One region of the Enterobacter sichuanensis genome, then DNA from elsewhere that is predicted to be linked to it. Evidence: predicted binding sites of a transcription regulator. Region 1 holds the regulator's gene; each other region holds the start of a gene.
The links. Region 1 encodes CRP, which controls carbon source genes, mostly activating them, when cyclic AMP is high. Its sites were predicted from a motif close to ATGTGANNNNNNTCACAT; they were not measured.

Region 1 (7,504 bases):
TACTTCGCCCAGCATCAGCTGGAATTTTTACGCGCTGATGAATCCCCGATCCAGCACCTGGCGCGTCTGGCGCCGCAGGAGATGGAGCAGAAGCTGCGCGATTATCTCGGCGGCTTCGGCTTCCAGGGCGATAAGGTCACCGAAAACACCGAACGTTTCTCCGGCGGCGAAAAAGCTCGTCTGGTGCTGGCGCTGATCGTCTGGCAGCGCCCGAACCTGCTGCTGCTCGATGAACCGACCAACCACCTCGATCTCGACATGCGTCAGGCGCTGACCGAAGCGCTGATTGAGTTCGAAGGCGCACTGGTTGTGGTTTCGCACGACCGCCACCTGATCCGCTCCACCACGGACGATCTCTACTTAGTGCACGACGGCAAAGTCGAGCCGTTCGACGGCGATCTGGAAGACTACCAGCAGTGGCTGACGGACGTGCAGAAGCAGGAAAACCAGCCGGAAGAGCCAACGAAAGAGAACGCCAACAGCGCCCAGGCGCGTAAAGACCAGAAACGCCGCGAAGCGGAGCTGCGCACCCAGACGCAGCCGCTGCGTAAAGAGATTGCCCGTCTCGAAAAAGAGATGGAAAAGCTCAACGCCACGCTTGCTGCCGTTGAAGAGAAGCTTGGCGACAGCGGTCTGTATGACCAGAGCCGTAAAGCGGAGCTGACGGACTGCCTGCAAACCCAGGCGAAGACCAAATCGAACCTCGAAGAGTGTGAGATGGCCTGGCTCGACGCCCAGGAACAGCTGGAAGCGATGCTGCAGGCCGACTGAGTATTTGCCCCGTTTTGCGAACAGGATCCGTCCCTGGTTCGGAAATCCTGGCTAAACGGGGTACAATTCGGAAAGTATCGTAAATTTCCGACAAGAATCAGCATCGCGCTTATGACCCAAATCATTCCATCAGACTTCGACATTGCGGCCGAAGACAGCACTGAGTTCGTGCCTATGCGCGGCGTGGCCAATCGCCATTTGCAGACCATGCTGCCGCGACTGATCCGCCGCAAGGTTCAGTTCACCCCGCACTGGCAACGGCTTGACCTGCCGGACGGTGACTTTCTGGATCTCGCCTGGAGCGAAGCACCTGAGCAGGCCCGCCATAAGCCGCGCCTGGTGGTCTTTCACGGTCTGGAAGGCAGTCTGCACAGCCCTTATGCGCATGGGTTAATTGAGGCGGCAAAAGCGCGCGGCTGGCTCGGCGTGGTGATGCATTTTCGCGGCTGTAGCGGCGAACCCAATCGTCAGAAACGCATTTATCACTCGGGTGAAACCGAAGACGGTACGTGGTTTTTGCACTGGCTGCGGGATAATTTTGGCAACGTGCCAACCGCCGCCGTGGGCTACTCGCTGGGCGGCAATATGCTGGCCTGTCTGCTGGCCAAAGAGGGCGAAAGCGTACCGCTGAATGCGGCGGTCATTGTCTCCGCCCCGTTTATGCTGGAGCAGTGCAGCTACCATATGGATAAAGGCTTTTCCCGCGTCTATCAGCGCTATCTGCTCAACCTGCTGAAAGCCAACGCGGCGCGTAAGCTGAAGGCTTACCCGGATACGCTGCCGGTCAGCCTGCGCCAGCTGAAAAAGGTGCGCCGAATTCGCGAGTTCGACGATCTGATCACCGCCAAAATTCACGGCTTCGCCGATGCGATTGATTACTATCGTCAGTGCAGCGCCATGCCGCTGCTCAGCAAGATCACGCAACCGACGCTGATCATTCATGCCAAAGATGACCCCTTTATGGATCACCACTCGATCCCCGCACAGGAGTTTCTGCCCGACAACGTTCACTATCAGTTGACCGAGCATGGCGGCCACGTCGGGTTTATCGGTGGCACGCTGCGCCGCCCGAAAATGTGGCTTGAGACGCGTATCCCTGACTGGCTAACCCCTTATCTGGACGGTGCAAAATGATTATTCCCTGGCAGGATCTGGCTCCCGAAACGCTCGATAATCTGATTGAAAGCTTTGTATTGCGCGAAGGCACCGATTATGGTGAACATGAACGCTCGCTTGAGCAAAAGGTCAACGATGTAAAGCGCCAGCTGAAAAGCGGCGACGTGGTGCTGGTGTGGTCAGAACTGCATGAGACGGTCAATATCATGCCCCGCAACGCGTTTCACGGCTGATCTTCCACCCTTTTCAGTCAGGGAGTTGTTATGTCTGCCAGACATCCGATTATTGCCGTTACGGGGTCGAGTGGTGCGGGAACCACCACCACCAGCCTCGCCTTTCGCAAGATTTTCGCCCAGCTGAATCTCCGTGCGGCGGAGGTCGAAGGCGACAGCTTTCACCGCTACACGCGTCCGGAGATGGATATGGCCATCCGTAAAGCGCGCGATCTGGGTAAACACATCAGTTACTTCGGCCCGGAGGCCAATGACTTCGGCCTGCTGGAGCAAACCTTTATTGAGTACGGACAGAGCGGCAAAGGGCAGTCCCGCAAGTATCTGCATACCTATGATGAAGCCGTTCCCTGGAATCAGGTGCCGGGCACCTTTACTCCCTGGCAGCCGCTGCCGGAACCTACCGACGTTCTGTTCTACGAAGGATTACACGGCGGCGTGGTTACGCCGCAGCACGACGTGGCGCGCCACGTGGATCTGCTGGTCGGCGTGGTCCCAATCGTCAACCTGGAGTGGATCCAGAAACTGACGCGTGACATGAGCGAGCGCGGCCACTCACGCGAGGCAGTGATGGACTCGGTGGTGCGTTCCATGGAAGATTACATCAACTACCTGACGCCGCAGTTTTCCCGCACCCATATCAACTTCCAGCGCGTGCCGACGGTGGACACCTCCAACCCGTTCGCCGCCAAAAGTATCCCGTCGCTGGATGAGAGCTTTGTGGTGATCCATTTCCGCAATCTCGAAGGCATTGATTATCCGTGGCTGCTGGCGATGCTGCAGGGCTCGTTCATTTCTCACATGAATACATTAGTGGTGCCGGGCGGAAAAATGGGACTGGCAATGGAGCTCATCATGACGCCGCTGGTACAGCGACTGATGGAAGGGAAGCAGATCGCATAATCATATTCCCTCTCCCTGTGGGAGAGGGTTAGGGTGAGGGCATCAACACGCACGATGCCCAATCAATCACGCCTCAATCACTTCATACGAATGGGTGATTTTTACCGCCTTCTCCAGCATTAACGCCACAGAGCAGTACTTCTCCGCCGACAGGTCCACCGCGCGTGATACCGCCGTGTCTTTCAACGCTTTGCCGGTCACAACAAAGTGCAGATTAATATGGGTGAACAGGCGTGGCGCCTCTTCACGACGTTCTGAGGTCAGTTTAACCTCGCAATCTGTCACGTCATGACGGCCTTTCTGCAGAATCGACACCACGTCAATGGCGCTGCATCCCCCTGCCGCCATCAGCACCATCTCCATTGGGCTTGGCGCTTTATCGCCGGAGTTGCCATCCATCAAAATCTGGTGTCCGGAAGCGGACTCGCCCAGGAACGTTAAACCTTCAACCCATTTCACGCGCGCTTGCATATTCTTAAACTCCAACGTTGCATTTTTGGTGACAGATTACGCGTGCGTTACATTTCTCGCAATGGAAGGCGACCTGCATCATGCTGAAGCGAGACACCAGGAGACACGCGGCGAAAGCTATGCTAAAACACTCAGGATGCTACAGTAATACATTGACGTTACACGTGTATGCAGAGGACATCAAACTTTACTGGCTGCGAAACGTTACGGTAGCCGACTTCCCAGGGTATGGGTAAGAATTCGATTGCAACCCCAGAGTCCGGATGCATCTGATGACTCTGGTGACAGCTTATAACAGAGGATAACAGCGCATGGTGCTTGGCAAACCGCAAACAGACCCGACTCTCGAATGGTTCTTGTCTCATTGCCACATTCATAAGTACCCATCGAAGAGCACGCTGATTCACCAGGGTGAAAAAGCGGAAACGTTGTATTACATCGTTAAAGGCTCGGTGGCAGTGCTGATCAAAGATGAAGAAGGGAAAGAGATGATCCTTTCTTATCTGAACCAGGGCGATTTCATCGGTGAACTGGGCCTGTTTGAAGAGGGCCAGGAACGTAGCGCCTGGGTTCGTGCAAAGACAGCATGTGAAGTGGCTGAAATTTCTTACAAGAAATTCCGTCAGCTGATTCAGGTTAACCCTGACATCCTGATGCGTCTTTCTTCCCAGATGGCGCGCCGTCTGCAGGTCACCTCTGAGAAAGTGGGCAACCTCGCCTTCCTGGACGTGACGGGCCGTATTGCACAGACGCTGCTGAACCTGGCGAAACAGCCAGACGCCATGACCCACCCGGACGGCATGCAAATTAAAATTACCCGTCAGGAAATTGGTCAGATCGTCGGTTGCTCCCGTGAAACCGTAGGTCGTATCCTGAAAATGCTGGAAGATCAAAACCTGATCTCCGCCCACGGTAAAACCATCGTGGTTTACGGAACGCGTTAATTCCGCTCAAACGGCGTGTCACCGCAAGGTGTCACGCCGTTTTTGTCTCTACTCCCCATGTGGCGCAGGCTGATCTATCACCCGGAAGTTAACTACGCACTGCGACAAACGCTGGTGTTGTGTCTTCCTGTGGCCGTAGGCCTGCTCCTCGGACATCTTCAGCAAGGTCTGCTCTTTTCTCTGGTGCCCGCCTGCTGCAACATTGCCGGTCTGGACACGCCGCATAAGCGCTTTTTCAAACGACTCATCATTGGCGGTTCACTGTTTGCCGGCTGTAGTCTCGCCGTGCAGCTTCTGCTGGCGCGCGATATTCCGCTGCCGCTGATCCTGACCGTGCTGGCGATGACCCTGGGTGTCACCGCCGAAATCAGCTCGCTGCACGCCCGTCTACTTCCCGCCTCGCTGATTGCGGCCATTTTCACGCTGAGCCTCGCCGGAAATATGCCGGTGTGGGAGCCGCTGCTGATCTACGCGCTGGGGACATTATGGTACGGGCTGTTTAACTGGTTCTGGTTCTGGCTGTGGCGCGAACAACCGCTGCGTGAATCCCTGAGCCTGCTCTATGTGCAGCTGGCGGAGTATTGTGAAGCCAAATACACCCTGCTCACCCAGCATACCGATCCGGAAAGATCGCTGCCCCCGCTGCTGACCCGTCAGCAAAAGATGGTGGATCTGATAAGCCAGTGCTACCAGCAACTGCATATGCTCGCCGCCAACCAGAATCACGAATATAAACGGCTGCTGCGCACTTTCCAGGTGGGGCTGGATCTGCAGGAACATATCTCCGTAAGTCTTCACCACCCGCAAGAGGTGCAAAAACTGGTAGAGCGCAGCCACGCTGAAGCGGTGATCCGCTGGAACGCACAGACCGTCTCCGCGCGCCTGCGGATCCTGGCCGACGATATTCTCTATCACCGCTACCCCACGCGCTTTAACATGGACAAACAGCTCGGCGCGCTGGAGAAAATCGCCCGTCAGCATCCGGATAACCCGGTCGGTCAGTTTGCCGCCTGGCACTTCAGCCGCATCGCCCGCGTGCTGCGTACCCAGCGCCCGCTTTATTCCCGCGATCTGATGGCGGACAAACAAAAACGGCTTCCGCTGTTGCCCGCGCTCAGAAGTTATCTGTCGCTTAAATCGTCCGCCCTGCGCAATGCCGCACGGATTAGCGTCATGCTCAGTGTCGCCAGCCTGATGGGCATGGCGCTGCATCTGCCGAAACCCTACTGGATCTTAATGACCGTGCTGTTTGTCACCCAGAATGGCTACGGCGCCACGCGGGTGCGGATTCTGCACCGGGCCGGCGGAACGATGGCGGGGCTGATTATTGCGGGCGTGACGCTGCACTTCCACGTGCCGGAAGGCTATACCCTGGCAGGAATGTTGGTGATTACGCTGGTGAGCTACCTGATTATTCGTAAAAACTACGGCTGGGCGATGGTGGGTTTTACGGTGACGGCGGTGTATACCCTGCAGTTGCTCACGCTCAATGGCGAACAGTTTATTGTCGCCAGGCTGATTGATACCCTCATCGGCTGTCTGATTGCCTTTGGTGGTATGGTCTGGCTGTGGCCGCAGTGGCAGAGCGGGCTGCTCAGGCAGAACGCCCACGACGCGCTGGAGGCTGACCAGGAGGCTATCCGCCTGATTCTGAGCGATGATCCTCAGCCCTCCCCGCTGGCTTATCAGCGGATGAAGGTCAACCAGGCGCACAACGCCCTGTTCAACTCGCTCAACCAGGCGATGCAGGAGCCCGGCTTTAACTCGCACTATCTTGCGGACATGAAGCTCTGGGTGACGCACAGCCAGTTTATCGTCGAACATATCAACGCCATGACCACGCTCGCGCGTGAACATACCATGCTGACGCCAGACCTGGCGCAACGTTACCTGCAGTCGTGTGAGATTGCTCTGCAGCGCTGTCAGCAGCGTCTGGAGTATGACGCGCCGGGTGAGTCGGGGGATTCAAATATTCTGGAAGCGCCGGAAACGCTCACCCACGGGCCAATGAGTACCCTTGAGCAGCATTTACAGCGCATTCTGGGACATCTGAACACCCTGCACACCATTTCATCGGTGGCATGGCGTCAGCGTCCGCATCACGGGATTTGGTTAACCCGTCGCCTGAAGCGGACGGCGTATTAACCTTTTACGATCTTCGCGACTGCCGCGGCAAAGCGGGTTAAACCGTCTTCAATGTCTTTCTCTTCCACCACCAGCGACGGCGCAAAACGCATCACGTCCGGCCCGGCATTGAGCACCATCACCCCTTCGTGGGCGGCGGCGTGCAGGAAATCGCGTGCGCGGCCTTTGTACTGCGGTTTCAGCTCGGCACCGATCAGCAGCCCCATCCCGCGGATCTCGCTGAACACGTCGTACTGGTCATCAATCTTTTGCAGATGTTTTACGAACAGTTCGCGCTTCGCGCCCACGCCATTGAGAACCTCAGGCGTGTTGATAATATCAAACGCCGCGCCCGCCACAGCGCTCGCCAGCGGATTACCGCCGTAAGTGGAGCCGTGCGACCCCACATGGAACGCGGAGGCAATCTCCTGGGTGGTCAGGACCGCACTCACCGGGAAACCGCCGCCGAGCGCTTTGGCGCTGGTCAGAATATCCGGCGTCACGCCGTAGTGCATATAGGCAAACAGGGAGCCGGTACGCCCCATCCCGCACTGCACTTCATCAAATACCAGCAGCGCCTGGTGCTCGTCGCAAAGCGCGCGCAGCCCTTTCAGGAATTCCGGCGTGGCGGCCGTCACGCCACCTTCGCCCTGAATCGGCTCCACCACCACCGCGCAGGTGTGATCGTCAATCACCGCTTTTACCGCATGCAGATCGTTAAACGGCACGTGGACAATGTCAGCCGGTTTCGGACCAAAACCGTCGGAATACTTCGGCTGACCACCAACGGAGACGGTAAAGAAGGAGCGCCCATGGAAGGCGTTGTGGAAAGCGATGATTTTGGTTTTGTATGGGCTGTGGCGCGTGGTGGCATAGTAGCGCGCCAGCTTGAAGGCGGTTTCGTTGGCTTCGGTACCGGAGTTCATAAACAGCACGCGCTCGGCA
Region 2 (7,504 bases), 1.2 Mb from region 1:
TTCCAGCGTCGAGGTATCCACCAGACGATACTGGTACCCTTCAAGCTTCGGTAGCGGGCTTTTTGCCGCCAGATCGAGAATGAAGGTCTCTGATTTGAGCTTGGAGAGCAGATTCTTCATCGAGGTATTTTCCACCAGCTCGCCGTGCTGAATGATGCCGATGTTGCGGCACAGCATTTCCGCCTCTTCAAGATAGTGGGTGGTCAAAATAATGGTGGTGCCTTTGTCGTTGAGGTCTTTCAGAAAGCCCCACATGGAACGACGCAGTTCGATATCCACGCCCGCAGTCGGTTCATCGAGAATAAGCAGTTTTGGCTCGTGCATCAGCGCACGGGCAATCATCAGGCGGCGCTTCATCCCGCCGGACAGCATACGCGCACGTTCGTTACGCTTTTCCCACAGATCGAGCTGTTTGAGGTATTTTTCACTGCGTGCCAACGCCTCTTTTCGCTCAACGCCGTAATAACCCGCCTGGTTGACGACGATTTGCTGCACCGTCTCAAACGGGTTGAAGTTGAACTCCTGCGGGACCAGCCCGAGCTGGCGCTTGGCGTTCACCACATCTTTTTGCAGATCGTAGCCAAAGACGCTCACCCTGCCGGACGTTTTATTCACCAGCGAGCTAATGATACCAATGGTGGTCGATTTCCCCGCCCCGTTCGGCCCCAGAAGCGCGTAGAAATCCCCCGCCTCTACTTTCAGATCTATCCCGCGTAGCGCCTGAACGCCGCCCGGATAGGTTTTTTTTAGCTGCTCAAGCTCCAGTGCAATCGCCATGAAATAAACTTACCTTAGGTTCTGACACACGTTGTGTGGTTTCATTAAAAGTCGGGTTACCCTATAGTAGCGCAACGCAATTACTCGGTTACAGGTCGCTAACCTCCATGAACAACATAGATACACTCATCAGCAACAATGCACTATGGTCAAAAATGCTGGTGGAGGAAGACCCCGGATTTTTTGGAAAGCTCGCGCAAGCGCAGAACCCACGCTTTCTCTGGATTGGATGTTCCGACAGCCGGGTGCCGGCAGAGCGCCTGACAGGTCTTGAGCCCGGCGAACTGTTTGTTCACCGCAACGTCGCCAACCTGGTGATTCATACCGATCTCAACTGTCTTTCTGTTGTGCAGTATGCCGTTGATGTTCTGGAAGTTGAGCACATCATCATTTGCGGCCACTACGGCTGCGGCGGCGTGCAGGCGGCGGTCGAAAACCCGGAACTGGGGCTCATTGATAACTGGCTGCTTCACATCCGTGATATCTGGTTCAAACATAGCTCACTGCTGGGCGAAATGCCGCAGGAACGTCGTATGGATACCCTTTGCGAACTCAACGTGATGGAGCAGGTGTATAACCTGGGCCACTCGACGATCATGCAATCAGCATGGAAGCGCGGGCAGAAGGTCTCTATCCACGGCTGGGCGTACGGCATTCACGATGGTCTGCTACGTAACCTGGAAGTCACCGCCACCAACCGGGAAACGCTGGAGCAGCGTTACCGTTCAGGAATTGCCAACCTCAAGCTTAAGCATGTGAACCATAAATAAAGCCGGGGGTTTTCTCCCTCTCCCACAGGGAGAGGGCCGGGGCCGCAATTACTCGTCCAGCAATACCACTTTCCCAACATACGGCAGATGACGATAACGCTGCGCATAGTCGATGCCGTAACCGACAACGAACTCATCCGGGATAGAGAAACCCACAAACTCGACCGGCACCTGCACTTCACGGCGGTCTGGTTTATCCAGCAGGGTGCAGATAGCCAGCGATTTTGGCTCACGCAGGCCAAGGATCTCGCGCACTTTTGAGAGCGTATTGCCGGAGTCGATGATGTCTTCGACGATCAACACATCTTTGCCACGAATATCTTCATCCAGATCTTTCAGGATTTTCACATCACGGGTTGTGGACATGCCGCTGCCGTAGCTGGAGGCGGTCATAAAATCGACTTCGTGCGGCACCTGCACTTCACGGCACAGGTCTGCCATGAACATGAAAGAGCCACGCAACAGACCGACCAGCACCATTTCGCTGCCGCTGTCCTTGTAATGTTCGGTGATTTGACGACCCAGTTCGGCGATACGCGCTTTGATCTCGGCTTCCGGGATCATCACTTCAACAGTATGTTTCATATTACTAACCACATGATTTTGATGAAAATCTCTCAATGCGAATACAGGGTATTCCGACATCGATACGCAAGCCAACCATTATACCAGTAAATGGCTACGGCTGGCGCATGAGTTATAAAAAGCAAATATTGTGATTCCGATCACACTTGTTAATACCTATAATTAGATGCTAGCAAATTATTAACAAAAACTGACGAGTACACTTTCTATGGCTGAAACAAACTCTAAACAGCCGCGTCTACTGGTGACACTAACAGCGCTATTCGCCGCCTTCTGCGGCCTGTACCTGTTAATCGGTGGCGTCTGGCTGGTCGCGATCGGCGGCTCCTGGTACTACCCGATTGCGGGCCTGGTTATGCTTGGCGTAACCGTCCTGCTCTGGCGTAAAAAACAATCCGCACTGTGGCTTTACGCCGCATTACTCCTCGCAACCATGATCTGGGGCGTCTGGGAAGTCGGCTTCGACTTCTGGGCACTGACGCCGCGCAGCGACATTCTGGTGTTCTTCGGTATCTGGCTGATCCTGCCGTTCGTCTGGCGTCGCCTGATTGTGCCGTCCAGTGGTGCCGTTGCGGCGCTGGTGGTAGCCCTGTTAATCAGCGGCGGCATTCTGACCTGGGCCGGCTTTAACGACCCGCAGGAGATCAACGGGACGCTGAATGCAGAATCCACGCCTGCGGCGGCGATCTCGCAGGTCGCTGACGGTGACTGGCCAGCCTACGGGCGTAATCAGGAAGGCCAGCGTTACTCCCCGCTGAAGCAGATCAACGCTGACAACGTTAAAAACCTGAAAGAAGCCTGGGTATTCCGTACCGGCGATCTGAAGATGCCGAACGATCCGGGTGAACTGACCAACGAAGTCACGCCGATTAAAGTGGGCAACATGCTTTATCTGTGTACGGCGCACCAGCGTCTGTTCGCGCTCGACGCGGCCACCGGTAAAGAGAAATGGCACTTCGATCCGCAGCTGAACTCTAACCCATCCTTCCAGCACGTCACCTGCCGTGGCGTTTCTTACCACGAAGCGCGTGCGGATAATGCGAGCCCAGAGGTTATTGCCGACTGTCCTCGCCGCATTATGCTGCCGGTGAACGATGGTCGCCTGTTCGCGATTAACGCCGAAACGGGCAAGCTGTGCGAAACTTTTGCCAACAAAGGTATCCTCAATCTGCAGACCAACATGCCGGACACCACGCCGGGTCTGTATGAACCGACTTCACCGCCCATCATCACCGATAAAACCATCGTGATTGCGGGTTCGGTTACGGATAACTTCTCCACCCGCGAAACCTCTGGCGTTATTCGTGGTTTCGACGTGAACACCGGTAAACTGCTGTGGGCCTTCGATCCGGGCGCGAAAGATCCAAACGCGATCCCGTCGGATGAACACACCTTTACCTTTAACTCGCCGAACTCCTGGGCACCGGCCGCGTATGACGCGAAGCTGGATCTGGTCTACCTGCCTATGGGTGTGACCACGCCGGATATCTGGGGCGGAAATCGCACACCGGAGCAGGAGCGTTATGCCAGCTCCATCGTGGCGCTGAACGCGACCACCGGTAAACTGGCCTGGAGCTATCAGACTGTTCACCACGACCTGTGGGACATGGACATGCCGTCCCAGCCGACGCTGGCGGACATTACCGTTAACGGTAAAACCGTGCCGGTAATTTATGCTCCGGCGAAAACCGGTAACATCTTCGTGCTGGACCGTCGTAACGGCGAGCTGGTCGTCCCTGCGCCGGAAAAACCGGTTCCGCAGGGTGCAGCAAAAGGCGACTACGTCACCAGGACGCAGCCGTTCTCTGACCTGAGCTTCCGTCCGAAGAAAGACCTCAGCGGAGCAGACATGTGGGGTGCCACCATGTTTGACCAGCTGGTGTGCCGCGTGATGTTCCATCAGCTGCGCTATGAAGGTATCTTCACACCGCCGTCTGAGCAGGGCACGCTGGTCTTCCCGGGTAACCTGGGGATGTTCGAATGGGGCGGGATCTCCGTTGACCCGAACCGTCAGGTGGCAATTGCCAACCCAATGGCGCTGCCGTTTGTCTCTAAGCTGATCCCGCGCGGTCCTGGTAACCCGATGGAGCAGCCGAAAGACGCGAAAGGCAGCGGTACCGAAGCCGGTATTCAGCCGCAGTACGGCGTGCCGTTTGGCGTGACGCTGAATCCGTTCCTGTCTCCGTTTGGTCTGCCGTGTAAACAGCCTGCCTGGGGTTATATCTCCGGTCTGGATCTGAAAACCAACGAGATCGTGTGGAAAAAACGTATTGGTACCCCGCAGGACAGCATGCCGTTCCCGATGCCGGTTCCGGTGCCGTTCAATATGGGTATGCCAATGCTGGGTGGCCCAATCTCTACCGCCGGTAACGTGCTGTTCATCGCGGCAACCGCAGATAACTACCTGCGCGCGTACAACATGACCAACGGTGAGAAACTGTGGCAAGGCCGTCTGCCAGCCGGTGGACAAGCGACGCCGATGACCTATGAAGTGAATGGCAAGCAGTACGTTGTCATCTCCGCGGGAGGTCACGGTTCGTTTGGCACGAAGATGGGCGACTATATTGTCGCGTATGCGTTGCCGGACGATGCCAAATAAATGCAAAACGGCAACGAAAGTTGCCGTTTTTAGTGTTTGTTCCCTCTCCCCGTGGGAGAGGGTCAGGATGAGGGCATCAGGCCGCACCGCTTTATACGGTGAACCCCAGCATCATCCCCGTATCCTCATGCTCAAGCAGATGACAGTGCGCCATGTAGGCAAACTCTTTCGGTGCATCGTGCTCAAACTTCACCAGCACCTCACTGACGCCGCCTTCCACTCGCACCGTATCCTTCCAGCCCGCGCGATGCGCATCCGGCGCTTTGCCGTTCTCAGAGAGAATGCGGAACTGGGTACCGTGGATATGGAACGGATGCAGCATCATGTCCCCTTCACCTGAAATCATCCAGCGCTCAAACTGCCCTTTTGCGGCAGCAAACATTGGCGTGTTCATGTCAAACGCTTTGCCGTTGATCATATTAGCGTTGTGGAAATCAAAGCCATGGTCACCGTGGTTCATGTTCCCCATACCGCCCATTTTGCCGTGGTCCATATTCATGTGGCCCATCATCTGTCCGTGATGCATTCCCGCCATCGCCTGATTACCGTATTTCTTCATCAGGGCCTGCATACCCATCATGTCGAGCATCGGGTCCATGGCGAGCTGGAGCTTCCGCTGGGTTAACCCTTCGAGGGACGGTAGTGCCGGGAGCGTAGTCAGGGTATCCGGCAGCGTACCGGAGGCCGTCACCTGCAGCGGCTGAATACGCAGCACCGGATGCGCCTTGTCGAAGGGCGCAACCGCCATCCCCATCTGGCTAACCGGCAGCGTCACCAGGTCAAACGCTTTGCCGTCGCTGATATCCACCAGCACTTCAAAACGTTCCCCCATCAGCATCGGTAATTCATTGACCTTCACCGGCTCAGGCAGCAGTCCCCCGTCGCTGGCTACCACGTACAAAGGACGTTTATCGCTGGTGGCGAAATTGAGTGAGCGTGCGTTACACCCGTTGAGCAGGCGCAGGCGCAGCCAGCCTTTCGGTGCGGCGTGCTGAGGGTAAATCGCACCGTTGGTCAGCAGCGTATCGCCAAACCAGCCGACCGCCGCGCTCATGACGTCAAGCCTGTAGTCAATTTCCCCGTCAGTGGTGAATTTCTTGTCCTGCACAATCACCGGCACGTCGTCGATGCCCCACTGTTCAGGCAGGCGCAGCAGACGGCTTTCGTCGTCTTCAATCAGCACCAGCCCCGCCAGCCCCATCGCTACCTGATGGCCGGTTTTGCCATGCTGGTGCGGGTGAAACCAACAGGTTGCGGCGCGCTGTTCCGGCGTAAAGGTGACGCTGCGCTTGCCGCCCGCCTTGATGACCCCCTGCGGCCCGCCGTCCACCTCGCCCGGCACTTCCAGACCGTGCCAGTGCAGCGTCGTCTCTTCGGCGAGCGTGTTGTGGATATCTACCGTCACCGCCTGCCCTTTGCGTAACTGAAGCGCCGGACCGAGCAGATTGCCGTTATAACCCCACGTGGTGGCGCTGTGTGCGCCGAACGTCGTTTTACCGGACTGAACAACAAGCTGGATACGGCTACGGGCGTCAGCGGTCAGTAAGTCGGGAATGGGCAAGGCAGGTCTGTCAGCCGCAAAAACCGCGCGACTCCAGAGGGGTAAAGCGCTGGCAGCTCCCAGCGCGATGGAATATTTCAAAAAATCACGACGTTGCATGTTCATTTCCTTATTTCCAGCAGGCGATCTTTTGAGCATAAACCCTCCCCTTACCGGAAGGTCAAGTAAAGCGGCAATAATAAAGATCGTCGCACTGGCATCAAGTATGCTAACGTTAATTTTCCGTGAAGCAGTGGTAGAAGCAATGAAGACGTTTTTCAGGACAATTTTGTTCAGTAGCCTGATGGCAATGTGTGCGAACAGCTATGCGCTAAGTGAAAATGAAGCGGAAGATATGGCCGACTTAACGGCGGTTTTTGTATTCCTGAAAAATGATTGTGGCTACCAGAATTTACCCAACGGCCAGATTCGCCGCGCACTGGTCTTTTTTGCCCAACAGAACCAGTGGGATCTCAGCAACTACGACAGCTTCGACATGAAGGCGCTCGGTGAAGACAGCTACCGTGACTTAAGCGGTATCGGCATCCCCACTGCAAAAAAATGCAAAGCGCTGGCTCGCGATTCACTCAGCCTGCTCGCCTACGTGAAATAACCTTCCCGACGCCCCTTGTTGAACCTATAGCCGTGCAACCGCGGTTATAGTTAGCTATCATGTTTCGCTCATTTTTTGTGAGTGTAACGGATGTTAACAAAGGAGGAGTCCGCGTATGGCCGACCACACGTTGTGGCATGAAACACTGCATGACCAGTTTGGTCAGTACTTTGCCGTTGATAACGTGCTTTATCATGAAAAAACCGATCATCAGGATCTGATCATCTTCGAGAATGCCGCCTTTGGCCGCGTCATGGCGCTGGACGGCGTGGTGCAAACCACCGAACGCGATGAGTTTATCTATCATGAGATGATGACCCACGTCCCGCTTCTGGCGCACGGGCACGCAAAACACGTGCTGATTATCGGCGGTGGCGACGGCGCAATGCTGCGCGAAGTTTCCCGTCATCAGTCCATTGAAACCATCACCATGGTGGAGATCGATGCGGGCGTGGTCTCTTTCTGCCGTCAGTATCTGCCCAACCACAATGCCGGTAGCTACGACGATCCGCGTTTCAGGCTGGTGATTGACGATGGTGTCAACTTCGTTAACCAGACAACCCAGACCTTTGACGTCATTATCTCCGACTGTACCGACCCGATCGGTCCTGGCGCGTCGC
Region 3 (7,504 bases), 1.2 Mb from region 1:
CCGGTATTGTTGACACCAAAACGACAACGCAAAACGAAATTTTGCGTCTTGCGTCTTTGCACCTTTAAGATCAGGGGCTCCTCATGAGTGCGTTAAATAAAAAAAGTTTTCTCACTTACCTGAAAGAAGGCGGTATTTACGTTGTTCTTTTAGTACTGCTGGCCATCATCATTTTCCAGGACCCTACGTTCTTAAGCCTGTTGAACCTGAGTAACATCCTGACCCAGTCCTCCGTGCGTATTATCATTGCGCTGGGCGTAGCGGGCCTGATCGTCACCCAGGGGACAGACCTTTCTGCCGGTCGCCAGGTCGGCCTGGCGGCGGTTATCGCGGCAACCCTGCTGCAGTCGATGGAAAACGCCAACAAGGTCTTCCCGGAAATGGCCACCATGCCCATTTTCGTGGTGATCCTGATTGTCTGCGCCATCGGTGCGGTGATTGGTCTGATCAACGGTATTATCATCGCCTACCTGAACGTGACGCCATTTATCACCACGCTGGGTACGATGATCATCGTTTACGGTATCAACTCCCTGTACTACGACTTTGTCGGTGCGTCTCCTATTTCGGGCTTTGACAGCGGCTTCTCAAGCTTTACGCAAGGGTTTATCGCGCTGGGCAGCTTCCGCCTGTCGTATATCACCTTCTATGCCCTGATTGCGGTGGCCTTCGTCTGGATCCTGTGGAACAAAACGCGTTTTGGTAAAAACATCTTCGCTATCGGGGGTAACCCGGAAGCGGCGAAAGTCTCCGGCGTCAACGTTGCCCTGAACCTGCTCATCATCTATGCCCTGTCCGGGGTGTTCTACGCCTTCGGCGGGATGCTGGAAGCGGGCCGTATCGGCTCTGCAACCAACAACCTTGGCTTCATGTATGAGCTGGATGCGATCGCAGCCTGCGTGGTGGGCGGCGTCTCCTTCAGCGGTGGTGTGGGTACCGTACTCGGCGTGGTGACCGGTGTGATCATCTTCACCGTCATCAACTACGGTCTGACCTATATCGGCGTAAACCCGTACTGGCAGTACATCATCAAGGGCGCCATCATCATCTTCGCGGTCGCGCTGGATTCACTGAAATACGCGCGTAAGAAGTAAGCCTCATCCGTCTCCTCCGGCCCGCTCAACGAGCGGGCTTTTTTATGCCCTACGCCAGATTTGACTCCTCCCGGGTCACAATGCGCTCAAACCAGTCGAGTTCTGAGAGCTTGCAGGCAACCCACTGTTCAGAAAAGGCCTCACCCAGGCTGTCGGTGAGATACTGACAGCGGGCGAAGGTCTCAATCGCTTCCTGCTGAAACAGCGGCAGGTCGGGTTGGTCCTGCTGCGGTTCAGCCAACGCCTCCTCGTCGATATTTTCCAGCCCGTACAGCATGCCGGTCAGGAGGGTTGCAACCACCAGATAGGGATTGGCATCAGCTCCGGCCAGACGGTACTCAATGCGACGGTTGCTGTCATCCGAGCAGGGGATCCGCAGGGCGGCGGTACGGGTGTTATAACCCCAGGAGTGAAAGAGGGGCTCCGTCAGGTTTTTACGCAAACGACGAAACGCGTTGACGCCCGGCGCAAGAATGGCGACGGAGGCGGGCATCAGCGCCAGCTGGCCCGCGATACATAAACGCATCATGCTGTTAAGCGCATTCACCGGTGAGGCAAAGAGGTTGTTGCCGCGGCTGTCATTGAGGCTGAAGTGGACGTGAAAACCGCTGCCCGAGAGCTGGCTGAAAGGCTTGGCCATAAAGTTGGCCTGCAGGCCGTGTTTTTCCGCCGCGTATCGGGCCAGGCGGCGCAGCGCCAGCACGTTATCACAGACCTCAACAACGTGATGGCTATGCTTCAGGTTTAATTCGTACTGACCGGGCTCGGCTTCCGCCACGATCCCGGTGAGCGGAATGCGCTGAAGGTGTGCCAGCTGTTCCAGTTCGTCAAACAGCGCCGCGTGCGCGCTCGGGGTATCCATATGAAAGCAGCCCGGATTTTGCGAATCCTGTCGCCCCTGTTCCGTCAGGTAGAACTCGATTTCCGGGGCAATAACCGGGAAGAGCCCGTGCTGGTGGAAGCGGGAAAGTATAGTCTGCAGGATCACACGCGGCTCAAGCGGGCAGGGTTTCTCGTCGCTGTCTTTCATCGTCAGCAGGATCTGCGCGTTGTGCTGTGGATCGTGTGGACAGGGACGCAGGGAGCCGGCGACGGGGACGCAAAGGCGGTCGGGTTCATCAGGCAGCGAAGCGGCGATTTGTCCTTTCTGGTCCATCGAATAGACGGAGAGCGGAAAATAACAGCCGTTTTCCAGCGTCAGCATGCTCTCTACCGAGAGGCGTTTGCCGCGCATCGTGCCGTTGATATCATTCAGATAAACGTCAACGTGCTTCGTCTGCGGGTAGCGTTCCAGGTAATCGGCCACTTCCACGGCAATGTTGTGCTGCAGGGCATCAATTTTTTCATCAAGCCAGAGACCGGAATTCAGTGCGCCGGGGAGTGATAAACCGGGAAAGTTAAAATACGGGCGGAGACTTTTCAGGAAAAACGCATTCATTATCGAGTTCATAGTCATTCTTCAATGAAGCCGTAGCGGCAGTGAACTCAGCGTAAAAGAGCCGGCGTAAAGGCGGGATAAAAAGCGTCACGCCCGTCGTAAAGAAAGTATAAAGGCGGGCTATTTTTTCTCTTTTTTCTGCATATCAAGCAGTTGCTCTGGCGTCACCGCCGGGTAACCCTGAGCGTCTTCAGGCACTTCATGCATCGCCGGAATCGGCACCAGCGGGCCTAAGAAGCGCGGTTCGCGTTTGAAAATATAGAGGTCTGCCAGGGCGCCAAAGCGGGCACCAAATTCGCGAACGCGCACGCTGAGCATATCTTTTGGCGATGGCACCGCGTAGCACTGCGCCTGAATACCCATATGCAGGGCGATAAACAGCGCGCGCTCGCAGTGGAAGCGCTGGGTGATGATGATGAAGTCGTTGGTGTCGAAGACTTTGCGCGTGCGCACGATGGAGTCGAGGGTGCGGAACCCGGCGTAGTCGAGGACGATATCAGCAGGGTCCACCCCCGCGGCAATCAAATCCTTACGCATCGTCACCGGTTCGTTATAGCTTTGCAGGGCGTTATCCCCGCTTAACAGCAGGTAGTTCACTTTGCCGCTGTTGTAGGCGTTCAGCGCGCCCTGAATGCGGTAACGGTAATACTGGTTGATGACGCCGGTGCGGTAATACTTGGCGGTGCCGAGCACCACGCCCACCTGACGGTAAGGCAGGTCCTGCAGGTCATCAAAGATGTAAGGGGCGGTTTTCCAGCTCATCCAGCGGTCGAGACCAAGCACGATCAACAGCAGTATGCCGACCAGGACAGACAGGCTGTAAAACACGCGCTTTAACATGCAGATGGCTCGTACCGAAGATGAATTTAACTCAGGCTACTTTACCCGCCTGGTTAGCGCAAGAAACAGCGACTCAACTGAGGGGTTTTTCAGCAAACTGGCGGGCATTTCTGCCCGCCGGAAGGAATCAGGCAAGCAGTACGCGGTCAATCATCGTACAGCCCAGCGCCTTGAGCGTCGCGGCGGTGGCGTCCCACTGGATCAGCGGCGCATCGGCTCTCTCTGCCAGAATGGCGCGCTGAATGTCAGGATAGTCATAGCCGTTCAGGCTCAGCAGGTTGAGGGCACCCTGCAGTGGCGGTAGCGTTGGGTTAAACGCCGCGTTCTCCGCATAGCTGCCGCTAAAGATGCGCCCATCGCGGCACTGTAGCGCCACCCCGCTCGGGGACTTGCTGTACGGGGTATGGCTCTTGTTGGCAGCGCGAATGGCCGCCTGGGACAGGTCATCGCCGGACAGGGCGAAACCGTGGTCCTGCTCGTCCATCAGCAGCGTTTTGATCTCCAGATCTTTCGGGCCAAACGCGTCTGGCAGGTAATCCGCCAGCGTGTGCGGCGCGCGGCCCGGCAGGTTGATGCGCAGCTGCAGACCGCTGTTCAGCTCGTTCATGAACTGACGGCAGTGACCGCAAGGGGTGTAGTTCACGGTAATGGCGCTCAGTGCTTTTTCACCGCGCAGCCAGGCGTGGCTGATGGCGCTCTGCTCGGCGTGAACAGTTTGCTGCATGGTTGCGCCCAGAAACTCCATATTACCACCGAAGTACCAGGTACCGCTGACCCCGCGTGCAATGGCGCCGACGTTGAAGTGGGAAAGATCGGCCCGCGCGCAGGCGGCGGCCAGGGGCAGCAGTGCGAAAGCCAGCGCGTCTTCGTCCAGTCCCGTTGCCTGTTTCAGCATCGTGACCTGCTCCGCCGTCAACAGGGCGGGGAAGTGTGCATCTGCCAGAACGGGAGCCAGGGCTGACTGCAAATTCTCTGCAAGCTGGGCGAAAGCAGCTTGAAAACGTGGGTGCATGGCGTTTGCCTCATAAAGGTTAATGGATCGGTAGTTTACGGAGCCGTCAGGGCTTTATATGTGATCCACTTCTCATTATGTATGCAACTTATGAAATCAAAATGAAATTTGCGCGACGCATCGCAAATTTTAGCCCATCACCGCCAGAATCAGCGGGAAAATGAACGGGGCCAGCAGGGAGGTGATAATCCCGCAGATCACCAGCGCCAGGGAGCTAAACGCCCCTTCCTGATAATCCAGCTCCGCGCAGCGGGCGGTGCCCAGCGCATGCGAGGCGGTACCCATCGACAATCCCCGGGCAGCCTTCGTATGGATACGCATGGCGTTCAGCAGGGTATGACCAAATACCGCGCCAAGAATGCCAACGAAAATCACGCACATTGCGCTGATGGCCGGAATACCGCCGAGGCTGCCGCCGACCGCCATCGCGATAGGCGTGGTCACCGATTTCGGCAGGATAGACGCCGCAATCTGCGGGGAAGCCCCCATCAACAGCGCCACCGATGTCCCTGTAATCATCGCCACCAGGCTGCCGACAAAACAGATGGTGATGATGGATTTCCAGCGAGCGCGGATCTGGTGCAGCTGTTCATATAAAGGAAACGCCAGCGCGACAACGGCGGGCTGCAGCAGGTCGTTGAGGATTTTGCTGCCAGCAAAATAGCGTTCGTAAGGAATGCCGGTGAGCAGCAGGAACGGGATAATCACCACCATCGCCACCAGCAGCGGGTTCAGCAAGGGCATTTTGAAACGTGCGGCAAGTTTACGTGCGGCGAAGAACACCACCAGGGTTAACGGCAGCGACCACCAGATATTGGCTATCATTTTTTTGTTTTCTCCCCGATCACGTTGCGTTCACCATGCACCAGATGCGAACTCCAGCTCACCACCAGGAAAACCACCAGCGTACTGACCGCGCAGGAGACCACAATCGGGCCGAACTGGGCTTTGAGCAAATCAAAATACTGCATGACCCCGACGCCGATAGGCACGAAAAGCAGCGCCATATAGCGAATAAGGACAAAGCAGCCGGGGTTGACCCACTTTGCGGGCAAAATTTGCAACGCCAGCAAAACAAAGAGGATCAGCATACCGATAATGCTGCCGGGAATAGTAATGGGCAGCAGCGACGCGATGAAAATCCCGGCATACAGACAGGCGTAAATCAGGACGAATGCGCGCAGATATTGCCAGATAATGTTCAATGATTTACTCATGGTGATAGTCCTTGCTGAAACGCATTCATCATACAATTAAACCTGAAAATGTGCCACGGATCACATCATGAAATTTGAGCATACCAGACATTCCTGAATGGAACGTCGTGCTTTCCACATACCCGGAGAGCAGATACTATAGCGCGTCTTTTTTTACAGGTACTGCTATGCGTGTCTTACTGGCCCCAATGGAAGGCGTGCTCGACTCCCTCGTGCGCGAGCTTCTGACCGAGGTGAACGATTACGATCTCTGCGTGACGGAGTTTCTGCGCGTGGTCGATATGTTGTTGCCGGTAAAATCCTTCTTCCGCCTGTGCCCCGAGCTGCACAACAACAGCCGGACCTCTTCCGGCACGCTGGTGCGTATTCAACTGCTCGGTCAGTATCCGGAATGGCTGGCGGAAAACGCCGCCCGTGCGGTTGAACTGGGCTCTTACGGCGTGGATCTCAACTGCGGCTGCCCGTCGAAGCTGGTGAACGGCAGCGGCGGCGGAGCGACGTTGCTGAAAGATCCGGAGCTGATTTATCGCGGCGCGAAAGCAATGCGTGAGGCCGTGCCTTCGCATTTGCCGGTGACGGTTAAGGTGCGCCTGGGGTGGGACAGCGATGCCCGGCAATTTGAAATCGCCGATGCGGTGCAGCAGGCCGGGGCTACCGAGCTGGTGGTGCATGGCCGCACCAAAGAGGATGGCTATAAAGCCGAGCGCATTAACTGGCAGGCGATTGGTGAGATCCGCAAACGTCTCTCCATTCCGGTGATCGCCAACGGCGAAATCTGGGACTACGAGAGCGCGCAGGCCTGTCTGAACGCCACCGGCTGCGATGCGGTGATGATCGGCCGCGGGGCGCTGAATGTGCCCAACCTCAGCCGGGTGGTAAAATATAACGAGCCGCGTATGCCGTGGGCAGATGTCGTCACGCTGCTGCAAAAATACAGCCGTCTGGAAAAGCAGGGCGACACCGGTTTGTATCACGTGGCGCGAATTAAACAGTGGCTGAGTTATTTACGCAAAGAATATGATGAAGCGCTGGGGTTATTTCAGGAGATCCGGACATTACAGACTTCTGCTGATATTGCCCGGGTTATTCAGTCGAAGTAATTAATTCATTTGGTGAATAATTTTCTGTTTATGTAAATGTATAACAATTTACGCATTGCCACGCATTACTAAAAAAACAAATAACATCAAGCGTAATTTGCGCCTTTCTTTTTTGAGTCTATGGCGTAATGAAACGTTCTTTTATTTTATCTCTGAGTGCTCCCCTCGCGTTTGTACTGGTTGCCTGTGCGCCGGAACATGCCACGGTTTCCCCTCTCCAGGCCCGGACAGTAACGGCGTCGGTTAATACGATTTTGCATCATCAGGACTGGCCGAAAAATGAGTGGTGGAAGGCGTATAACGATCCCCAGCTTACCCGTCTTATTGCAAAAGCCTTGAACGATGCGCCGGATATGCAGATTGCCCGCCAGCGTATTACGCTTGCCGAAGCCCAGGCAAAAGCCACGCTGGCTGCCGACGGTCCGCAGATGGATTTTTCAGCGGATGCCGAACGTCAGAAAATGTCCGCCGAAGGGCTGATGGGGCCCTTCGCCATTACCGACCCGGCGGCAGGCACCACCGGGCCGTGGTACACCAATGGCACCTTTGGTCTGACCGCCGGCTGGGATCTCGACCTGTGGGGAAAAAACCGCGCGCAGGTGGAGGCCCGAATAGGCAAAGTCAATGCGCAAAAAGCGGAGCTTGAACAAACCCGTCAGCTGCTGGCCAGTAGCGTGGCGCGGCTTTACTGGGAGTGGCAAACCCAGGCCGCTGCGGCGGATGTTCTCGGGCAGATTAAACGCGAACAGGACAATATCATCGGGGCTGACCGCGAGCTGTATCTGCATGGGATTACCTCCTCC
Region 4 (7,504 bases), 360 kb from region 1:
GCCGCTGGGCAATAAAATCAGAAATCACCACCGCGTCAGCGTCGTACCAGTCGCCACCCTGCATGCGTTCCACAATGCTGCGAAAACAGCTGGCCAGATCGGTACCGCCGCGAAAACGCTGGCTTAAAAAGCGGATCGCCTGTTCGAGCCCCTGCTGGTTCGTCAGTTCATAACCCACCACTTCGCTGGAGAAAAGCATGATGAAGCAGCGACGGCGATCGGCCAGCGCCACGCGCATCAGTGCCAGACAGAACGCCTTCGCACACTGCTCGTTAAACCCGCCCATCGATCCGGATGTATCCACGCAAACAATGAATGGCCCGCGCGGCTGTTCATCAAAATCCTGATGAACGACCGGCCGCTGGCTGACTTTCTCACGCCAGGCTTCGCCGTGCAGGCGATAGGTAAGCAGCTGCTTTTCCACCAGCCGACGGTAAAATTCATACTCCAGCTCGGTCATCCCGAGTGTGCTCAGCTCCGTCGGCAGCAGACGCAAAATGTCATCGCTCTGCTGGAGCCCGTCGACCTGCTCGGGCACGGTAGCCGGTTCGCGCACCAGGGTGCGGAAAGTTTCCATTGGGGCATCTTTCTTTGGGACCGATTTTGCCTCCCTGGAGCGGCCCAGCTGTTCTGCAAGCTTCATCAGCTCGGGCTGCTGCGCCAGAAAATCCCCGTACCTGACGATCAGCTGATAGTCCCCGCGCCGCAGCTGACCGGCGCTCATATCCCAGAGTCGTCCGGCGGCGTTCTCATTTTCCACCAGCACCTGCTCCAGCTGGCCGCTTAAGGTCATGCGTTCCTGCACTTCGCTGAGCAGTTGCTCACGCTCTTCATCCAGCAACTGCTGGTTGAGGGTTGTGGCCTGCACCACCAGGCTGAGGCGCCAGCGCTGTAAAAAGAGCGTGTGCAGAGCAGGGGTAAAGGTGGCGTTATCCGTGACCAGCGCCCGGGCCTGGCTGGCGAACGGCGAGTGAACGTTATCGAGCAGCGTCAGGGTTTGCGGGAGCTGAACGATAAACTGCGACGTGGAGAGCCGCTGGCACTGCTGGTAACAGGCTACCTCTTCCGTTAACTCAGGAGGCACTTCGGTCTCTTTAAACCGCTGACGCAGGTTTTCCCGCCAGCGTGGGAGATCGTCCGTCATCGCTTTTTTAAGCTTCGGAAATTTTTCAAAGAAGGCTGCCAGCTGCGGCGAAGCCAGAAGGGTAATCACCACCTCTTCGATCAACCCTTCCTCGCTGACGGCCAGCATGACGTTAAGCGTATCCAGAGTTAGCATTGACGCGCCTGTTTGATCTGCGCGCTGACATCCTGCAGGCTGGCTTCGATGCGACCTAACCAGTCGCTATGAATAAAGAGGCATTTTTGCTGCTCGCTGAAGCGGGTGTGCTGCTGGTGCCATTCTGTATCCAGCGCTTCCAGCTGCTGCTTAATCTCTTCGGGAACGCTGTCTGAGGCGGTGCCAGGAAGCGCAAGACGCGATCCCTGCAGGCTGACGTCGCGGATCACCAGGTGCTGGCTACTGTCCACTTCCATATTAAGCGGCTGCGCGAAACCGATGCCGTTGAGTTTTCCCCGGATCTCTCCGCCCTTATCCAGCCACTGGGCCAGCGCCTCACGCTCAAGCGTAATGTGCACGACCTGCATGTCATGCAGCTTGAGCGGCTGCTGAAGCAACAGCGTCAGCGTCGGGCTGGTCAGTTCAGCGGGTAACTCATAGTGCGGTTTACGGGCGAACATTCCCCCCAGACGATTCACCTTCAGCGCGGTTTTATCGCTTTGCTGCTGCTGGAGCTGAATGCGCCGCTGGGCGATGGCCCCCAGCTGGTTGAGCATCGCCTGCTGCCCCCAGGCGTGTCCGGTCATCAAAACCTCAAGCTGCTGCTGCATCAGGTTCATGCCTTCTGCATCGTGCCAGAGGCAATCTTTCAGCAGGATCAGGTCGATGGGCGCAACGGCATCACGCCCGCTGAACAGGGCGCTGGCCTGCAGCAGGCGGATTGCTTTTTTCCAGCGGCGATCGGAGACATAGGGCGCGGAGGGAAGGAGATCGAGCTGCTGACGCAGGAGGTAGATCAGCTCAAAGACCGCGTCCGGCAGTTTGATTTTGCCAATGTCCTGCTGCCACTGGTGATACTCCTCATCCGTCACCTGCAGTGAAGGGGCAACCGGGTTTTCATTCTCATCCTGCTGGCTGACCAGCATGGAACGGAAATTGGATTTATCCTGCACTTTGTCCAGCCACAGACGGATCAGCATACGGTCATACAGCGCTTCCAGGCTGCTGTCGGCTTCAGGCAGTTCGTTTGAGGCTGCCACCAGCAGGCGCATCGGGATTTTCTCTTCGCTGGCGCCGTTGCGGAACCGACGTTCGTTTATCGCTGTGAGCAGGGTGTTCAGAATCGCCGGTCCCGCTTTCCAGATCTCATCGAGGAAAACAATCTCCGCCTCCGGAAGATACCCCTCGGTCAAACGCTGATAACGCCCCTCATCTTTCAGCGCCTGGATGGAGAGCGGGCCGAAAACTTCTTCAGGGGTGGAGAATCGGGTCATCAGGTATTCGAAGGCGCGGGCATTCTGAAAAGCAAACTTTAACCTGCGGGCTATCAGGCTCTTGGCAATGCCAGGGGGGCCGAGCAGAAACACGCTTTCCCCGCTCAACGCCGCCAGCAAACAGAGGCGGATGGCGTGGCTACGCTCGAAAAGGCCTTTCTCCAGCGCGCTGCTGAGGCGGGAAATTCTTTCTGCTAATAAATGTGAGTGAGCCATAATAGTTTTGCATCCTTTCGCCGTCGTGGCGGCCAATTGAAGCGAGTATAGACGTTTCAGTCAGGGCTGGTAATAGACTGAAGTGCGGCGCAATTTTCTTTGCGCTACATTAATGCGGTTGCATTTAGGGGTTCGATTTTGCAACGAATCGTGCATACTGTGCGCTTTTTGTGGACCAAGGGACCAGGAACACATTTGTTATTCAAACGAAAAGACTAGTCTATGAGCACTGATAATAAGCAATCATTACCCGCAATAACGCTTGCGGCGATCGGGGTTGTCTACGGTGATATCGGCACCAGCCCGCTTTATACGCTTCGTGAATGTTTGTCCGGCCAGTTTGGCTTTGGTGTTGAACGCGATGCCGTATTTGGCTTCCTGTCCCTCATCTTCTGGCTGCTGATCCTGGTGGTTTCTGTTAAATATCTCTCCTTCGTGATGCGGGCGGATAACGCAGGTGAAGGTGGGATCCTGACGTTGATGTCGCTGGCCGGGCGCAACACCTCGGCCAGAATGACCTCTGTGCTGGTTATTATCGGTTTGATTGGCGGCAGCTTCTTCTACGGGGAAGTGGTGATAACGCCGGCTATTTCGGTGCTCTCGGCAATAGAGGGGCTGGAGATTATCGCGCCGCAGCTCGATACGTGGGTGGTTCCGCTGGCAATCATCGTTCTGACGCTGCTGTTTGTGATCCAGAAACACGGTACCGGGCTGGTAGGGAAACTGTTCGCACCGATTATGCTGGCCTGGTTCCTGATCCTGGCAGCGCTTGGTTTACGCAGCATTATCGCTAACCCGGAAGTGTTGCATGCGCTGAACCCCTACTGGGCGGTGCATTTCTTCCTCGAGTACAAAGTGGTCTCCTTCGTTGCGCTGGGGGCGGTTGTGCTCTCCATCACTGGCGTTGAAGCGCTGTATGCCGACATGGGGCACTTTGGGAAACTGCCTATTCGTGTGGCATGGTTTATCGTGGTGCTACCGTCGCTGGTGCTGAATTATTTCGGTCAGGGGGCGCTGTTGCTCAAAAACCCGGAAGCGATTAAGAACCCGTTCTTCCTGCTGGCGCCAGACTGGGCGCTGGTACCGATGCTAATCCTGGCGACGCTGGCGACAGTCATTGCCTCTCAGGCGGTGATTTCCGGGGTGTTCTCGCTGACGCGCCAGGCTGTGCGTCTGGGGTACCTCTCACCGATGCGCATTATCCATACCTCAGAGATGGAGTCGGGTCAGATCTACATCCCGTTCGTTAACTGGCTGCTCTATTTCGCGGTAGTGATTGTGATCGTCAGCTTCGAGCACTCCAGCAACCTGGCGGCGGCGTACGGTATCGCCGTAACGGGAACCATGGTGCTGACGTCCCTGCTCTCCACCACGGTGGCGTACCGAAACTGGCACTGGAATAAATTTCTTGTGGCAATGATTCTGGTGGGCTTCCTCTGTATCGATGTGCCGCTGTTCTCGGCAAACCTCGACAAGATTGTTTCCGGTGGCTGGCTGCCGCTGACGCTGGGTCTGGTGATGTTCATCGTTATGACCACATGGAAGAGCGAGCGTTTCCGTCTGCTGCGCCGTATGCATGAGCACGGCAATTCTCTTGAGGCGATGATTGCTTCACTGGAAAAATCACCGCCGGTCCGCGTACCAGGTACCGCGGTATACATGTCTCGAGCCCTGAACGTGATCCCGTTTGCGTTGATGCATAACCTCAAGCACAACAAGGTCTTGCATGAACGCGTCATTCTGCTGACACTGCGCACCGAAGATGCGCCGTATGTACATAACGTTCGCCGGGTGCAGATCGAGCAGTTGTCACCGACCTTCTGGCGCGTGGTGGCGAGCTACGGCTGGCGTGAAACGCCAAACGTGGAAGAGGTATTCCACCGCTGTGGTCTGGAAGGGCTGAGTTGCCGGATGATGGAGACGTCATTCTTTATGTCGCACGAGTCGCTGATCATCGGCAAACGCCCGTGGTATCTGCGCCTGCGCGGCAAGCTGTACCTTATCCTGCAGCGTAACGCCCTGCGTGCGCCTGACCAGTTCGAGATCCCGCCTAACCGCGTGATTGAGCTGGGAACGCAGGTCGAGATTTAAGTCTTCGTGCGGCCTGATGCCCTCACCCCGACCCTCTCCCACGGGAGAGGGCGCAAACATAAAAAACGGTAACCTGACGGTTACCGTTTTGCATTTACCCCCCCTCCATTTCACTTAGCGAAACGTTTCGACGTTGATCACAAATCTGTTACGTCACGGTGGTTTTCTGAACACTCTTAAGACTAAACTGATATCAGCGAAACGTTTCGCTAGTGGAGCAAGAAAATGAAGAAAGGCACGGTTCTCAACTCAGAAATCTCGTCGGTTATTTCCCGTCTTGGGCATACCGATACGCTGGTGGTTTGCGATGCAGGCTTACCGGTTCCGCGCAGCACAACCCGTATTGATATGGCATTAACCCAGGGCGTGCCCTCGTTTATGCAGGTACTGGATGTTGTGACCGCGGAGATGCAGGTTGAGGCAGCCATTCTCGCCGCGGAAATCAAACAACATAATCCGCAACTCCACGAAACGTTGCTCAGTCACCTTGAGCAGCTGCAACAACACCAGGGAAACACCATAGAAATTCGTTACACAACGCACGAACAATTTAAACAACAAACCGCAGACAGTCAGGCGGTGATTCGCAGCGGGGAGTGTTCCCCGTATGCGAATATTATTCTCTGTGCTGGTGTCACCTTCTGAGGCCATCATGGACGCATTACTGCAACTCAAAGGGATCGATAAATCGTTCCCGGGCGTAAAAGCCCTCTCCGGTGCGGCGCTGAACGTCTACCCCGGGCGCGTGATGGCGCTGGTGGGTGAGAACGGCGCTGGCAAATCCACCATGATGAAAGTGCTGACCGGTATCTATCAACGCGATGCCGGTTCACTCATCTGGCTGGGTAAAGAGACCACCTTCAACGGCCCGAAATCCTCACAGGAAGCCGGTATCGGTATCATTCACCAGGAACTGAACCTGATCCCGCAGCTTACCATTGCGGAGAACATCTTCCTTGGCCGTGAATTTGTGAACCGGTTTGGCAAAATCGACTGGAAAACCATGTATGCCGAAGCGGACAAATTGCTGGCGAAGCTGAACCTGCGCTTTAAGAGCGACCGTCTGGTCGGCGATCTCTCTATCGGCGATCAGCAGATGGTGGAAATCGCGAAGGTGCTGAGCTTTGAGTCGAAGGTCATCATTATGGATGAGCCGACCGACGCCCTGACGGATACCGAAACCGAATCCCTGTTCCGCGTCATCCGCGAGCTGAAATCGCAGGGCCGCGGGATTGTCTATATTTCTCACCGCATGAAAGAGATCTTCGAGATCTGCGATGACGTTACCGTTTTTCGCGACGGGCAGTTTATTGCCGAGCGCGAAGTGGCCACGCTGACCGAAGATACGCTCATCGAAATGATGGTGGGACGCAAACTTGAAGATCAATACCCGCACCTGGATAAAGCGCCGGGCGAGATCCGCCTGAAGGTGGACAATCTCTGCGGTCCGGGTGTGAACGACGTGACCTTTACCCTGCGCCAGGGCGAGATCCTGGGCGTGGCGGGCCTGATGGGCGCCGGCCGTACCGAGCTGATGAAAGTGCTTTACGGCGCGCTGCCGCGCACCAGCGGGTATGTCACCCTCGACGGTCGTGAAGTGGTGACCCGTTCGCCTCAGGATGGTCTCGCGAACGGCATCGTCTATATCTCCGAAGACCGCAAGCGCGACGGCTTAGTGCTCGGTATGTCGGTGAAAGAGAACATGTCGCTTACTGCGCTGCGCTATTTCAGCCATAGCGGCGGTACGCTGAAACACAAAGACGAACAGCAGGCGGTCAGCGATTTTATCCGTCTCTTTAACGTCAAAACACCGTCGATGGAGCAGGCCATCGGCCTGTTGTCCGGCGGGAACCAGCAGAAAGTGGCGATTGCGCGCGGTCTGATGACGCGCCCGAAAGTGTTGATCCTTGACGAGCCGACCCGCGGCGTAGACGTGGGGGCGAAGAAAGAGATCTATCAGCTGATTAACCAGTTCAAGGCCGACGGGCTGAGCATCATTCTGGTCTCTTCCGAGATGCCAGAAGTATTAGGCATGAGCGATCGCATTATCGTCATGCATGAAGGGCATCTCGGCGGTGAATTCACTCGCGAGCAGGCCACCCAGGAAGTTCTGATGGCTGCCGCTGTGGGCAAGCTTAATCGCGTGAATCAGGAGTAAGAAGATGACTACCCAGGCTGTCTCTGGTCGCCGTTATTTCACAAAGGCATGGCTGATGGAACAAAAATCGCTGATTGCCCTGCTGGTGCTGATCGCGATTGTGTCGACCATGAGCCCGAACTTTTTCACCGTTAATAACCTGTTCAACATTCTGCAGCAGACCTCCGTGAACGCCATTATGGCGGTCGGGATGACGCTGGTGATTTTGACCTCAGGGATCGATCTGTCCGTCGGTTCCTTGCTGGCGCTCACCGGTGCGATCGCCGCTTCCCTTGTCGGAATTGAAGTCAATGCGCTGGTGGCCGTGGCGGCAGCGCTGGCGGCAGGGGCGGCAATTGGTGCCGTGACCGGCGTGATTGTGGCGAAAGGCCGCGTCCAGGCGTTCATCGCGACGCTGGTGATGATGCTGCTGCTGCGCGGTGTGACCATGGTTTATACCAACGGCAGTCCGGTGAATACCGGTTTTACTGATAATGCCGATCTGTT

Region 2: the regulator CRP is predicted to act here: its motif matches at 2,261-2,278, upstream of hpt (hypoxanthine phosphoribosyltransferase).
Region 3: the regulator CRP is predicted to act here: its motif matches at 4,443-4,460, upstream of cdd (cytidine deaminase).
Region 4: the regulator CRP is predicted to act here: its motif matches at 4,986-5,003, upstream of rbsD (D-ribose pyranase).

The regions. Positions count from the first base shown of each region.
Region 1 covers NZ_CP027986.1:4,306,930-4,314,433, forward strand. Annotated here, with positions in the region: gene C1N69_RS20950 (ABC transporter ATP-binding protein) at 1-771, shown strand, start outside; gene C1N69_RS20955 (hydrolase) at 883-1,905, shown strand; gene C1N69_RS20960 (YheU family protein) at 1,902-2,120, shown strand; gene C1N69_RS20965 (phosphoribulokinase) at 2,151-3,020, shown strand; gene C1N69_RS20970 (OsmC family protein) at 3,087-3,491, opposite strand; gene crp (cAMP-activated global transcriptional regulator CRP) at 3,803-4,435, shown strand; gene C1N69_RS20980 (YccS/YhfK family putative transporter) at 4,493-6,580, shown strand; gene argD (bifunctional acetylornithine/succinyldiaminopimelate transaminase) at 6,577-7,504, opposite strand, start outside.
Region 2 covers NZ_CP027986.1:780,105-787,608, reverse strand. Annotated here, with positions in the region: gene C1N69_RS03710 (ABC transporter ATP-binding protein) at 1-777, opposite strand, end outside; gene can (carbonate dehydratase) at 885-1,547, shown strand; gene hpt (hypoxanthine phosphoribosyltransferase) at 1,596-2,132, opposite strand; gene C1N69_RS03695 (glucose/quinate/shikimate family membrane-bound PQQ-dependent dehydrogenase) at 2,341-4,731, shown strand; gene cueO (multicopper oxidase CueO) at 4,823-6,391, opposite strand; gene C1N69_RS03685 (YacC family pilotin-like protein) at 6,537-6,884, shown strand; gene speE (polyamine aminopropyltransferase) at 7,000-7,504, shown strand, end outside.
Region 3 covers NZ_CP027986.1:3,152,943-3,160,446, reverse strand. Annotated here, with positions in the region: gene mglA (galactose/methyl galactoside ABC transporter ATP-binding protein MglA) at 1-68, shown strand, start outside; gene mglC (galactose/methyl galactoside ABC transporter permease MglC) at 84-1,094, shown strand; gene C1N69_RS15235 (glutamine synthetase family protein) at 1,144-2,532, opposite strand; gene sanA (outer membrane permeability protein SanA) at 2,653-3,372, opposite strand; gene cdd (cytidine deaminase) at 3,500-4,384, opposite strand; gene C1N69_RS15220 (CidB/LrgB family autolysis modulator) at 4,514-5,209, opposite strand; gene C1N69_RS15215 (CidA/LrgA family protein) at 5,206-5,601, opposite strand; gene dusC (tRNA dihydrouridine(16) synthase DusC) at 5,769-6,701, shown strand; gene mdtQ (multidrug resistance outer membrane protein MdtQ) at 6,830-7,504, shown strand, end outside.
Region 4 covers NZ_CP027986.1:4,671,781-4,679,284, reverse strand. Annotated here, with positions in the region: gene viaA (ATPase RavA stimulator ViaA) at 1-1,279, opposite strand, end outside; gene ravA (ATPase RavA) at 1,273-2,769, opposite strand; gene kup (low affinity potassium transporter Kup) at 2,992-4,860, shown strand; gene rbsD (D-ribose pyranase) at 5,086-5,505, shown strand; gene rbsA (ribose ABC transporter ATP-binding protein RbsA) at 5,513-7,018, shown strand; gene rbsC (ribose ABC transporter permease) at 7,023-7,504, shown strand, end outside.